3 regions of the Halanaerocella petrolearia genome follow, and region 2 is predicted to be linked to each of the others. Evidence: riboswitches for the same ligand, from Rfam matches in the RefSeq annotation. Region 2 holds a riboswitch; each other region holds the start of a gene.
The links. Region 2 has a riboswitch for S-adenosylmethionine ahead of ACYQ39_RS09720 (methionine ABC transporter ATP-binding protein). Riboswitches for the same ligand answer to the same signal wherever they lie in the genome.
Positions count from the first base shown of each region.

Region 1 (4,777 bases), on a different contig from region 2:
CTGTTAACTTTATTTGTTGGCCCGATTTTTTTCGGGTGGGCGGGAGAGGGATTGTATACTAAGGAGGAATTAAAGTGAACCAGGCGTTATTATCTACATTATCTGGTTTAATTGTTGGAGGTTTATTCTCCTTTTTGGACTTGCCTATTCCAGCTCCACCGACTTTATCAGGAGTTATGGGAATTATCGGTATTTATTTAGGTTTTATGTTAGTTAATATGTTAAATTAAGATGTTTAGACTAGGAAATTTAGGAAGGCCTGAATTTTCTAGTCTTTTTCTTATAATATGGTTAAGATAGACGTCTGACGGATAGTGTCAGCGTGAATAAGATATAAGCATTATTCACATAGATTATTGATTACTATCTAATTTTAATTATAAAAGTTGAATTTAATTGATATAAAGTTTCAAGCTATGAGTCTTGAGCTGTGAGCTATGAGTTTAAAAATTTAAAGAATTTAGCTCAGGACACACAAATCACGACTCATGACACTATATTAAAGGGAGGATTTATTAATGACAAAGTATATTTTTGTAACTGGTGGTGTTGTTTCTTCATTAGGAAAAGGAATTACAGCTGCATCTTTAGGTAGATTGTTAAAAGAGAGAGGGTTAAATGTTACAGTTCAGAAGTTAGACCCATATATTAATGTTGACCCAGGTACTATGAATCCTTATCAACACGGAGAAGTTTTTGTAACTGATGATGGTGCCGAGACAGATTTAGATTTAGGACATTATGAGCGATTTATTGATATTGATTTGAATCAAAATTCTAATGTAACAACTGGACAGATATATTCTACAGTATTGAAGAAAGAACGACGCGGAGATTATTTAGGTGGTACAGTACAGGTAATTCCTCATATAACTGATGAGATTAAATCTAGAGTGGAACGATTAGGTGATAATGAAGATGTTGATGTGGCTTTAGTTGAAATTGGTGGTACTGTTGGTGATATTGAAGGGCTACCTTTCTTAGAGACAATTAGACAGTGTAAACATGACTTTGGCCCAGAGAATGTAATGTATATTCACTGTACTTTAATTCCATATCTTAATGCAGCAAATGAGCTAAAGACAAAGCCAACTCAACATAGTGTTAAAGAATTAAGACGGTTAGGTATTCAACCAGATGTGATTATTTGTCGTAGTGAGCGAGAGTTAACCAAAGAAGTTAAAGATAAGATTGCTTTATTCTGTGATATTGATGAAGAAGCAGTAATTCCAGTTAAAGATGCAGAATGTATCTATGATGTGCCATTAATTGTAGAACAAGAAGGTTTAGCAGATATAACTCTTAAAAAGTTAGATTTACATTCTCGAGTAGAGCAACCAGATCTATCTGAATGGCGAGAAATGGTAAATAAAATGAAGAATCTAAGTAATGATACAAGTATTGCCATTGTAGGTAAGTATGTTGAGTTACCTGATGCTTATATTAGTATTGTTGAATCATTACAACATGCTGGTGTAAGTAATGATACGGCAATAGATATTAAATGGATTCATGCTGAAGATGTTGAAGAAGATGGTGCTAAAGCCCATTTATCTAATGTAGATGGTATTTTAGTGCCGGGTGGCTTTGGTGATCGAGGTGTACCAGGTAAGATTGAAACAATTCGGTATGCTAGAGAGAATGAAGTTCCATACTTTGGCATCTGTTTAGGAATGCAGTGTGCCGTAATTGAATTTGCTCGTAATGTATGTGGTTTAGAAGGAGCACATAGTGCTGAATTTGATGATGATACTCCTTATCCAGTAATTGATCTAATGCCAGAGCAGAAGGATGTTGAAGAAAAAGGTGGAACTATGAGATTAGGATTATATCCTTGCAAGGTTCCAGAAGATACTGTCTGTCGTGATTTATATGAAGCAGAGGTAATTTATGAACGACACCGCCATCGTTATGAATTTAATAATCAATATCGTAAAAAATTAACTGAAGCAGGTTTAGTTTTATCTGGTGTTTCTCCAGATGATAGGTTAGTAGAGGTTGTTGAAATAGAGGACCACCCATGGTTTGTAGCTAGTCAGTTCCATCCTGAATTTGAATCACGTCCTAATCGCCCACATCCATTATTTAAAGGATTTGTTGAGGCGGCTTTAAATAATTAGAATTGACATAGCTAGATAAAGATGTTAATATAGTTTAAAATAAAATAATTTTATATTCTTATCCAGAGTGGTGGAGGGACTGGCCCAATGAAGCCCGGCAACCCCCGATTAGGGAAGGTGCCAACTCCTACAAAGTTTTCTAGTGGAACTTTGAAAGATGAGAAGAGTAAAATCCTCTTCTTAAGAAGAGGATTTTTTTATTTTAACACTGTTGATAATTATATTTTTATATTTAATAGGGGATAATCTTAATAACTGTATGCTTTATTAATGGTATATTATGTATATAATTGTGTCACCATAGGTGATACAGTCATGTGTCGTGTGCTGTGTGCCATTAGCAGATTTTTCACAGAAGCTCTTTGTGATAAAGACCATCTACTCACAACACATCCTTCAGGTCTAAAAAACAAGACCTTTTGTAATAGAAACTATTTGCTGATAGCTATAGCACTATCAACCAAGGAGGTTTATAATGGAAGTTACTTTAAATAAGATAAAAGAAGCTGCTAAAAATTTAACAGGAATTATACATAAAACTAATTTAAGTTATAGTACAACTTTTAGCCAATTAAGTAATAACCAGATTTATCTTAAAGCAGAAAATTTACAAAAGACTGGTTCTTTTAAAATTAGAGGAGCCTACAATAAGATAGCCAATTTAACTGAAAAAGAAAGGGAACGAGGAGTTATTGCTTCTTCAGCAGGAAATCACGCCCAAGGAGTTGCTTTAGGTGCTACTAAGAATGGTCTACAAGCTACTATTGTAATGCCTGAGGATGCTCCAATTGCTAAAGTAACAGCTACACAGAATTATGGAGCTAATGTTGTTCTGTATGGAACTGTCTATGATGAAGCATATAATAAAGCAATGGAGTTACAACAAGAGCAAAATTTAACTTTTTTACATCCTTTTAATGATCCAGAAGTGATTGCAGGACAGGGAACAATTGGTTTAGAAATCCTTGCAGATCTACCAGAAGTCGATATTATATTAGCCCCAATTGGTGGGGGAGGATTAATCTCTGGCATTGCTGTAGCAGCTAAAACAATAAAGCCAGAAGTAAAAGTGATTGGAGTTGAGGCAGCTAGTGCTCCAGCTATGAAAAGATCATTAAAGCAAGATAAAATAATTAGTTTAGACAAGGCTAATACTATTGCTGATGGAATAGCAGTTAAGAGACCAGGTTCAGTAACCTATCAATTATGTCAGGAGTATCTTGATGGAGTTGTAACAGTCTGTGATGAAGAGATTGCTAATGCGATTTTAATGTTGTTAGAACGGGCCAAGATGACAGTTGAAGGTGCTGGAGCTACTGCTTTAGCAGCTGTTTTGAATAATAAATTAGAAGTTGAGAATAAAAATATAGCTACTGTTTTAAGTGGTGGTAATATTGATGTCAATATGATTTCTAGAATCATTGAACGTGGTTTGACTAAAGCAGGTCGCAGAGTCAGATTCAAGACTATACTCAAAGATCAACCAGGTAATCTACAACAACTTTTAAATCGAATTGCCAAATCAGATGCAAATGTAATTTCAATTCATCATAATCATCACCAGGATGGGATTCCTATTGATTCAGCAGAAGTAGAGTTAGAGTTAGAGACAAGAAACCGTGAACATGCTCAAAAGATTTATGAGTCTCTAAAAGAGCATGGGTATAAGTTATTTGAGTAGTAATTCCTGACATTGATTATCAATGATTATATTATTTGATGTTAACTGTACACTATACACTATACACTATACACTGTAAACTAAATAACTAGGAGGTATTCAAATGGCAGATTTAGAGACAGTCAGTACTACAGAGGCGCCAGCAGCAATTGGCCCTTATTCACAAGGAGTTAAGTGTGGTAATTTATTATTTTTATCAGGACAAATACCTTTAGACCCAGATTCAGAAAGAGATGATGACCTAATAGTAGGAGGTATTGAGGTACAGACTAAGCAGGTTTTAGAGAATGTGAAGGCTATTTTAAAAGAAACAGGTTTAGAATTGTCTGATGTAGCAAAAACTACCTTATTTATTAGTAATATGGATGACTTTGATAAGATTAATAGAGTCTATGCCGATTACTTTAGTAAACATAAGCCAGCTCGGTCTTGTGTCGAGGTAGCTAAGTTGCCTAGGGATGTAGGAATCGAGATGGAAGTTATAGCTAGTTTTGATTAAACTAAGTTGTTAAAAATTTTTCCCTTACGATTCCTGCACTTTAAGGATTTGAGATGTGTTTATGATTTGAACTTGATTTAGCTCACCCTATGAGTTTCATAGAAACTTTTCGTGATAAAGACCATCTGCACCTAGCAGACGACAGATCCTTCAGGTCTTGAAATCAAGACCTTACGTAATAAAACCCATTTGCTGATAGCGTGGCACAAAGTGCCACTTTATATCAATAATAAGTAGTTTCAAGAAGTAGGTAAAGTTAATTCTTTACCTACTTTTTTATTTTTTTGGTATATAATTACTAAAAAATGTAAATAATATTAGTGAATAATCAAATGGGAGGGATAAAGATGAAGAAATACATAACGTTTGTTATTGTTCTTATGTTGATGTTGACTACTGTAGTTTCTGCTAAAGGTGATTTAGAGAGAATAGGAGAAATAGTAGCTGTTAATACTAATCAAGACACTATTTTACTAA
Region 1 is NZ_BAAHXW010000001.1:1,429,762-1,434,538, reverse strand. Features, by position in the region: gene ACYQ39_RS07235 (XapX domain-containing protein) at 75-230, shown strand; gene pyrG (CTP synthase) at 519-2,120, shown strand; SAM riboswitch class I at 2,176-2,284, shown strand; gene ilvA (threonine ammonia-lyase) at 2,596-3,801, shown strand; gene ACYQ39_RS07220 (RidA family protein) at 3,905-4,300, shown strand; gene ACYQ39_RS07215 (hypothetical protein) at 4,648-4,777, shown strand, end outside.
Region 1: another riboswitch for S-adenosylmethionine. It lies ahead of ilvA (threonine ammonia-lyase); the one in region 2 lies ahead of ACYQ39_RS09720 (methionine ABC transporter ATP-binding protein).

Region 2 (4,777 bases):
GTAGCTCCTACTACTAACTTCTGTTTTTTCTTTGCTGTTTCTTGATTACTACCACATCCTACTGCCAATGCCACTACCAATAATAAAACTACTGATAAAAATAATCTCTTCTTCATCTTCTCTCCTCCTCAGTTTTATATAATTTACAGTTTACGGTTAACAGTGTACAGTTAAAATTCAAAGTACAGTCAAACTACTAAATAAATCAAAATTAAACTCCTTATATATTAGAGATAAAAACATTGCTATTTTTGAAATATAAAAAGTATAGTTTATTAATCATTCTAACTGTAAATTGTAAACTGTTAACTGTAAACTACTTTTAACTATGATCCAATCTAGCTGCCAACCAATTACCAAAACTCTGGACTGACTGGACAAGAATGATTAATAGAATTACTGTCTTAACCATAATTCCCGTCTGAAAACGATGATATCCATATCTAACTGCAATGTCACCTAAACCTCCAGCCCCAATTGCTCCTGCAATAGCTGAGAAACCAATTAAAGTAATTGCTGTAATAGTCATTCCTAGAACTAAAGAAGGCAGAGCCTCAGGTAATAAAACTTTCTTAATAATCTGCCATGGAGTAGCTCCCATACTTTGAGCAGCTTCTATTACTCCCTTATCTACTTCTTTTAAAGAGCTTTCTACTATTCTACCTATGAAAGGAATAGCTGCTGTAGTTAATGGCACAATAGCAGCTGTAGTTCCAACTGAAGTTCCTACAATAACTCTAGTAATAGGAATCAAAGATACCATTAGAACAATAAAAGGAATAGAACGAGTAATATTAATAATAGTACTAAATAATAAATTCAAATACTTATTTTCTAAAATATTCTCTTGAGCTGTAACTACTACTCCTACTCCTAAAGGAACTCCAAATAACATAGCTACTAACATTGAAATCCCAACCATATAAAGAGTCTCTTGAATACCAGTTAGCAATAAACTATTATGCTTAGTTAGAAATACTAGTAGATTCTGCACCTTCAATCACCTCAATTCTTACTCCAGAATTATTCTTAAGATCTTTAATACTAGATTCAATATTATCTCGTTCTCCTGTTAATTCAATAACTAAAGTTCCAAAAGAAGTCCCTTGAATCTTATCAATATTTCCATATAAGATATTAGCTTCAACCTGGTGAGTATGAATAAAATCAGAGACAATTGGTTCTCCAGCTGAATCACCAGTAAAGCTTAATTTTATTAACCGACCTTGGTCAGGATTATTGACTGTAACACGTGATAGTAATTCAGATGGTACATTAGCATTAATTACCCGTTGTAAGAATTTCTTAGTTACTGGCTGTTTAGGAGCTGTAAAGATATCAAGTACATCTCCCTGTTCAGCAATTCCTCCTTCTGCTATAACAGCTACTTGAGTACAAATTTCCTTAATAACTTCCATTTCATGTGTAATAAGCACAACAGTAATTCCTAATTGTTGATTAATATCCTTTAGTAATTCTAAAATAGAATGAGTTGTTTCAGGGTCTAAAGAGGAAGTCGCTTCATCACACAGTAGAACTTTAGGATCATTAGCTAATGCTCGAGCAATTCCTACTCGTTGCTGTTGTCCTCCACTTAACTGACTAGGATAATTATCAGCTTTATCTTCTAAATCAACTAACCTAAGTAATTTATCAACTTTAGGTTCTATTTCAGCTTTCTTCTTGCCAGCAAGTTCTAAAGAAAAAGCTACATTCTCTGCTACTGTACGAGATTGTAATAGATTAAAGTTTTGAAAGATCATTCCTATATCTTTTCGTGCAGCACGTAATTGAGAAGTACTTAATTGAGTTAAATCTTTGCCATCTATAATTATTTGCCCTTTAGTAGGACGTTCTAATAAATTCAGACATCGAATAAAGGTACTTTTTCCTGCACCACTCGGGCCAATAATCCCAAAAATCTCGCCTTCATCAATCTCTAGATCAATTCCTTCTAATGCTGTGACTGGTCCTTCTTCACTTTGGTAGGTCTTGGTTAAATCCTTAATTTCAATCATTACTACATCTACCCCTTCTAATCTATTAGGTTTGAGTCAGCTTATATTTCAATCGATAGTTATTACAAGAGACTTACTAGCTGCTTTTGATTGATATATGGTGTCAGTAACTAGTGAATTTATTACGAAAAGTCTGACTGACACTAATTCCTCACACTCATAGCTTGAAATAAAAAATCCTCTTCCCAATAAGAGAAGAGGTTATAGTCTCTTCTCTTATCTCTCAGCTCATGCACTGCAGGAGTTAGCACCGGGTACTTATAAAAGTAAGTACTGGTTGCTGGGTTTCAACGGGCCAGTCCCTCCACCTCTCTAGATAAGAGTATGCGTTATTTAGTTAAGTTACAGATATAATAACAACTCTAATTAAACTTGTCAAGAGATTTTTTCTTAAGCCATCTCCTTTAAAGCCTTACTAAGCTGATCAGGACAAGAAGTCTCGTTACGACAAGTAATTCCTTCCAATTTATCTGCTACTTCTTCTATCTTAGACCCTTCTACTAAGGCAGCTATCCCAGATAAGTTACCATTACATCCTCCTACAAACTCTACTTCTTCAATTACTCCTTCATCATTTACATCAAATTTAATCTCTCTAGCACAAACACCTGTTGTTTCAAATGACTCCATCTTTATTGCCTCCCATATTAACTTTTTTTCTCTAGTATATTGGATTTATTAATAACAATCAAACTTAATTGATATAATATAACATTACATTATATCAATAGTTGACAGTTTACAATTTACAATTGACAGTTAAAACCTAAAGTCAAAAACTTATAAACCATTAAAATATAAAATAATTTTTTAATCCTAAATTTACTGACACTCATTCCTCACACTGAAGTTATTTAACATGCTTACTGAAAGGAATACACATTGGAGTCTCATATAATGGATCTTCAATAATCTTAGCCTGCATATCAAAGACAGATTCAACTAATTTAGCCGTCATAACCTCTTGAGGTGTCCCCTGAGCAACAACTTCTTTGTTATTTAAAGCCACTATATGATCAGCATAGCGACAAGCTAAATTCAAGTCATGCAGTACCATTATAATAGTACAGTCTTGAGCTTGATTCAACTCAAAAAGTAGATCAAGGACTTCTATCTGATGGGCCATATCTAAATAAGTAGTTGGTTCATCTAATAGGATAGTATCTGTACCTTGGGCCAATACCATAGCTATCCATGCTCTCTGACGCTGACCACCTGATAGAGAGTTGACTGGTTTGTCAGCCAGTTTAGTCAATTGGGTATCTGCTAACGCCTTATTAACCATTCTTTCATCTTCTTTAGACCATTGTTGTAACCAATTTTGATGAGGATATCGCCCCTGCTTAACTAGCTGTAATACAGTTAATTCTTCTGGGGCAGTTGGCCCTTGAGGCAGAATGGCCATCTTTTTAGCCAATTCTTTAGTAGATAACTTACTGATATCAGACTTATCCAAGATTATTGAACCAGTTTTAGGCTTTAGTAATCTAGCTAAAGAACGAAGTAAAGTAGACTTTCCGGCTCCATTTCCACCTACAAATACTGTGATTTCACCTTTAGGTAGCTGTAAATCAAGTTCATCAATGATTATTTCCTCTCCATAGCCTAATGTTAAATCTTCAGTCTCTAATACATGTTTCATAATTCTCTACTCTCCTTAAAATAATTTATATCCTACTTGTTAAAGTATTTGTCACTTTCAGTGACATAGCTATCTGCTGTCTGCTGTCTGCTATGTGCTATGTGCTATGTGCTATGTGCTATGTGCCAAATTCAAAACCTCTGCAATCAAGATCTAAATTATATAACTTCTTTAGTTTTAAAAGATTTGAATTATTTTATGGTTTTGACTTTGAATTAGCTAACGACTCATAGCTCACAGCTAATAGCTATTTATTAGTCTTATATAATAAGTAAATAAAATAAGGGGCACCAATAGCTGCTGTAAAAATACCTGCTGGTAGATCAAGAGGTAGAAAAGCTACCCTAGCAATCAGGTCAGCCAATAGTAAAATCAGACCTCCTAATAAAGCCGATGTTGGCAATAAGACTTCAAAAGTTGGGCCAACTAATTTTCTTGCTATATGAGGCGCCATCAGACCTACAAAACTAATACCACCTGCTACTGATACAGATGAAGCAGCTAAGCCAACACTAATCAACAATAAAATTAACCTCTTCTTCTCTACTGCACTCCCAACTCCTTGAGCAATCTCATCTCCTAAAATCTGCACATTCATATCTTTAGCATACATAAAAGCAATAGGCAACAGTCCCACTAACCAAGGAAGTAGAGTCAAAACATCACTCCATGTTGTAGCATAAACACTTCCTGTCAACCAGACATAAGCTTGACTAGCTAAATAAATAGGACTGAGTATGATTAACATCGTTGTTAAAGCCTGCATAGTAGCACTCAATCCAATTCCTATCAATACTAGACGTACTGGAGAAACTCCATCTTTCCATGCTAAAGTATAAACTAAGATTGCTATCAAACCTGCTCCTAAGAAAGCTGCAACAGGCAACCACTTAATACTGACTGTCAAAGAATTATTTACATCTGAAGAAGTAAAGTAAGACAAAAACAGAACTGCTCCTGCAGATGCTCCTCCTGTAATACCAATAATATTTGGTGAAGCTAAAGGATTTCTAATTATCCCTTGCAAAATAACTCCTGCTACAGCTAGTGCTGAACCAGCAAGTAAAGCAGTAATAACTCGTGGCAATCTAAAAGAACGAATAACAAGAATTTTAGC
Region 2 is NZ_BAAHXW010000002.1:498,503-503,279, reverse strand. Features, by position in the region: gene ACYQ39_RS09730 (MetQ/NlpA family ABC transporter substrate-binding protein) at 1-116, opposite strand, end outside; gene ACYQ39_RS09725 (methionine ABC transporter permease) at 323-994, opposite strand; gene ACYQ39_RS09720 (methionine ABC transporter ATP-binding protein) at 966-2,018, opposite strand; SAM riboswitch class I at 2,232-2,341, opposite strand; gene ACYQ39_RS09715 (TIGR03905 family TSCPD domain-containing protein) at 2,409-2,648, opposite strand; gene ACYQ39_RS09710 (ABC transporter ATP-binding protein) at 2,869-3,660, opposite strand; gene ACYQ39_RS09705 (FecCD family ABC transporter permease) at 3,908-4,777, opposite strand, start outside.

Region 3 (4,777 bases), 630 kb from region 2:
CTTTGATCTATATACTTACTTGCACCAGCACTTGGTAGATGTAACCATTTCAAATTTTCTGCCTTCTTTAGATCTTCCTTCTTTGGCCAACCAAATATAATATCTGCTTTTTTTATCATTTCAGTAGTAACTTCATCTGCTTGAAGATTAGTAATTGCAACTTGAGGAGCCATCTTTTTTAAACTAGATAACTGACTTTGGTCAAAGTCTGCACCAAACATAATTAAAATCTCAAGATTATTAGTCACTTTATCTCCTCCTTTGTATATTACAATTATAAACCAATTTTATTGTATATTTCAATTAATTTAAATAGGCTGTTATTATATTTATGTATTATAGAAGGTTATTTATGCAAAGGTGATATTTCTCTTTCAGTAACATAGCCATCAGTTAATAGTATTATATACGACCAATACCTAGCTAAATAACTTAAATGCTACTATAGACAGGTTATAATCTAACCTGAACTATCGATAATATTAATAAGAGGGAGGGGATACTATGACTGAAGATGGCGTCAATAGAATTACAAAGACATCTCCAATTACTAAAACAAATCAGTATCATGACCATGCTTATAAACAAAATAAAGGTCGACAACAAAAGAAATCAAAAAAGAGTGACTTTCTTACTCTAACAGAAGAGCTTAAAGACGATAAGAAAGAGAAAAAAGAAGATAACCAAAAAGAATCTTATTCAGAATTAGAAGAAAAACTAAAGGTTGATACTGATAAATGGGGGATAGAGACTATTTCTAACCAAATTTTAGATTTGATCAAAGAAAAATACCAACAAAATCCAACTAAATTAAAGTCTTTCCATAAACAAGTTAAAAAGATTATTAATATTAGTTATAAGAAAGCACATAAAGCACTAGAACCTCTCCCAACAGATAGCGAAAAATTAATTACTGCTACTTATAAAGAGACAAGAAAAAAACTAAAAGAATGGACTATAAATAAAACTGAATCATCGCAACTAGCACCTAAAAACTTAACATTAAAAACCTTGCAAATAGAAATGACTGAATTATTTTTGGAGCAAGGTCGTTACTTCAAAGAACAAAAAACTTTACAACCAACTATTAATCTAAAAGGATAAACCAGCCCCTAATAAGATAAATACCGCCCTATAGGGCGGTATTTTATAATTTATAAACCTGCTTCTTCTTTTAATAGACCAGCTTTATCAGTTCTCTCCCAAGGTAAATCTAAATCAGACCGCCCAAAGTGACCATAGGTTGCTGTCTGGCGATAAATTGGCTGCCTCAAATCTAATTCTTTAATAATCTCACCTGGACGTAGATCAAAGTGCTTATCAACTAATTCTTCAATCTTATCCTCTTCAAGCTTAGCGGTACCAAATGTATCAACCATAATTGATACTGGATGAGCTACTCCAATAGCATATGATAATTGTACCTCACATTTATCTGCTAAACCTGCTGCTACTATATTTTTAGCTACATAACGAGCAGCGTAAGTAGCAGATCTATCTACTTTAGTAGCATCTTTACCAGAGAATGCTCCTCCACCATGGCGTGCCATACCACCATAAGTATCAACAATGATCTTTCGTCCTGTCAATCCAGCATCTCCTTGCGGACCACCAATTACAAAGCGACCAGTTGGATTGATATAATATGTAGTCTCTTCATCTAATAAATCAGCATCAATAACTGGCTTTACTACCTCTGCAACTAAATCCTCTCGTAGATCTTCTAGTTCAATTTCAGGATGATGCTGAGTAGAGATAACAATTGCATCAATTCGTACTGGCTTGTCTCCTTCATACTCTACTGTAACTTGAGTCTTGCCATCAGGTCGTAGATAATTTAGTGACCCTTCTTTTCTTACTTTAGCCAACTGCTGGGCCAACTTATGGGATAGAGTAATTGGTAAGGGCATCAACTCTTCTGTTTCATTAGTAGCATAACCAAACATAATGCCCTGATCTCCTGCCCCAATCTCTTCTTGGGCCCCTTCTTTAGATTCCAAAGCCTCATCAACTCCCATAGCAATATCAGGAGACTGTTCGTCAATAGAAGTTAAGACTGCACAAGTTTCAGAGTCAAAACCATATTTGGCCCTTGTATAACCTATATCTTCAATAGTTTCTCGCGCAACTTCCGAAATATCAACATAACAATCGGTAGAAATTTCACCAGCTACTAAGACCATTCCTGTAGTAACTGTTGTTTCACAAGCTACTCTAGCCGCTGAATCCTCTTCTAAGATAGCATCCAAAACAGCATCAGAAATCTGATCTGCCACCTTATCTGGATGACCTTCTGTTACTGATTCAGATGTAAAAAAGTATCTTTCTGACATAATTATTACCTCCTATATTTAATCCACAATTAATAATCACTAACTGCTAATTAAAATCTATCTATTATTTTTCCGCAACTAACTAAAATAATTTCTTATTAAAATAAAAAAACTCTCCTAACTGGAGAGATAATAAGCTACTCAATACATCTCCCAGAAAAAAGACTGGCAGGAATTAGCACCTTTCCTTCTCAGGCGGTTGCTGAGCTTCATAGGGCCTGTCCCTCCACTACTCGTGATGTATTATTCTATTTTTTAATCAACTTAATTCTATCATAACCAATTTAATATGTCAATTATCATAAGATTATATCTTATCAACTGCCTTTTTTAACCTCTGTAAACCTTCCTTTAATACTGATTTAGGACAAGCTATATTAATCCTTTGAAATCCACTTCCCTGCTCTCCAAAGATTGGCCCAGGATTTAAAATCAACTCCGCTTCTTTAAATAATAAACTTCTAATCTCTTTATCAGTCAAACCTAATTCTCTAAAATCTAACCAGACTAAATAGGTACCTTCTGGTTCAATAACATTTATTTGAGGTATATTCTCTTCTATATAACTTTGCAAAAACTCTAAGTTATTCTTTAGATAAACTAAAAGTTCATCTAACCATTCTTCTCCTTTATTATAAGCTGCCCTAGCTGCTGTAACTGCAAATATATTTGGCCTTCCTACCCCTGTACTCTCTAAAGTATGTTGAAATAACTCTCTAATATTCTGATTAGGAATAATAATATTAGAAATCTGAATACCTGCAATATTAAAAGTCTTTGTGGGAGCATTACAGATTACAGAATTTTGTTTAAATTCTTCTGAGAGAGAAGAAAATACTTGGTGTTCATTATCTGACAAAATCAAATCAGAATGAATCTCATCTGCAATTATAATTACGTCATTTTTATTACATATTTCCCCTAATTTCCTCAATTCCTCTTCACTCCAGACTCTACCAACTGGGTTATGAGGACTACAAAGAATCATAAGTTTAACTCGCGAGTCAAGTTTTTCCTCTAAATCTGCAAAGTCCATCTGATAACTAGCACCATCAAATTGTAAAGGATTATCAACTACATGACAGCCATTATTCTCTACTACTTCATAAAAAGGATAGTAGACAGGTGATTGAATAACTACCTTATCACCTTGATTAGTCAAAGCTCTAACTAACATATTCAAAGCTGGAACTACCCCTGGACTAATAGAGATCCAATCTTTCTTTACTTCCCATTGCTGGCGTCTTTTCATCCACTGGATAACTGCATCATAGTATGAGTCATATCCTCCAGCATAGCCAAAAATACCATGCTCTACTCTTTTAGCAAGAGCTTCTCTGACTGCTTTAGGGCTCTTAAAGTCCATATCTGCTACCCACATAGGTAACATATTATCATCACCAATTGTATCCCACTTTAAAGAATCAGTATCTCTCCGATCAATTACATCATCAAAATTAAACATAAAATAATCCCCCTTACTTATACCTTAACTTTTATTTGATTATCCAGCTTAATTCCATCTGTGTTTGTTTGGCATTGATAAGCATAAACTTCTACTCCTGCATCTATAGTTTCTTCTAACTTTTGAGCAAAGTCAAGATCAATTCTACGACAAGGAGTAAAATAATCAATATTCTGACGTTGAATAATAAATAAAACTACACTACGATAGCCCTTTTGATGAGCCTCAATCAACTCATCTAGATGTCTACGCCCTCGCTTTGTAGGAGCATCCGGAAATTTAGCTATCTTATCTTCTACTAAAGTAACTGATTTAACTTCTATTAAACATTCTTCTTCTCCATTACGTAATAAAAAATCTAATCTACTATTACCAACAGTATATTCAGCAATAACCTCTTGATAATCTTTAAACTCAGAAAAAAAGTTCGTTTCTAAAGCTTGGTTAACTAACTTATTAGGTAATCTAGTATCTAATGAAATCAACTCTCCATCTTGCTCAATCAATAATAAATCATACTCTGTCTTTCGACCTGGCTTAGCCTCATGCTTAACAAATACCTTGGCCCCTGGCAACATTAGCTCCTCTAGCCGACCTGGATTAGGTAAATATGCCTTAATCTCCTCTCCATCTAAATCTACTATAGCTACAAATCTATTAGGCCGTTCAATTAACTTACCTACTTCTAAATTTTCAAATTCAATTTTAGACATCTATATCTCTCCTTTGTAACTTCTATAGGTGAAAAATAACTTTATATCAATAACATTTCACTATCAAAGGATAAACTCATTCACTTCTTTGTTTCAATTTGTAATTTAATTACTAAAATTTACAGGTTGCTAAAGATATATTATGTATGTTACCATAAGCTTGTCCTAAAAAAGGAGGTGCCAAATTTGTTACCAAAGAAAACCAAAGTTGGTCTTATCTTTATGGTTATCTTGTTACTCTTACTCTCAGTAACAACAACTAGCTA
Region 3 is NZ_BAAHXW010000002.1:1,131,154-1,135,930, reverse strand. Features, by position in the region: gene ACYQ39_RS13045 (D-2-hydroxyacid dehydrogenase) at 1-248, opposite strand, end outside; gene ACYQ39_RS13040 (hypothetical protein) at 505-1,104, shown strand; gene metK (methionine adenosyltransferase) at 1,155-2,333, opposite strand; SAM riboswitch class I at 2,477-2,578, opposite strand; gene ACYQ39_RS13030 (MalY/PatB family protein) at 2,641-3,798, opposite strand; gene sfsA (DNA/RNA nuclease SfsA) at 3,816-4,511, opposite strand; gene ACYQ39_RS13020 (polysaccharide deacetylase family protein) at 4,698-4,777, shown strand, end outside.
Region 3: another riboswitch for S-adenosylmethionine. It lies ahead of metK (methionine adenosyltransferase); the one in region 2 lies ahead of ACYQ39_RS09720 (methionine ABC transporter ATP-binding protein).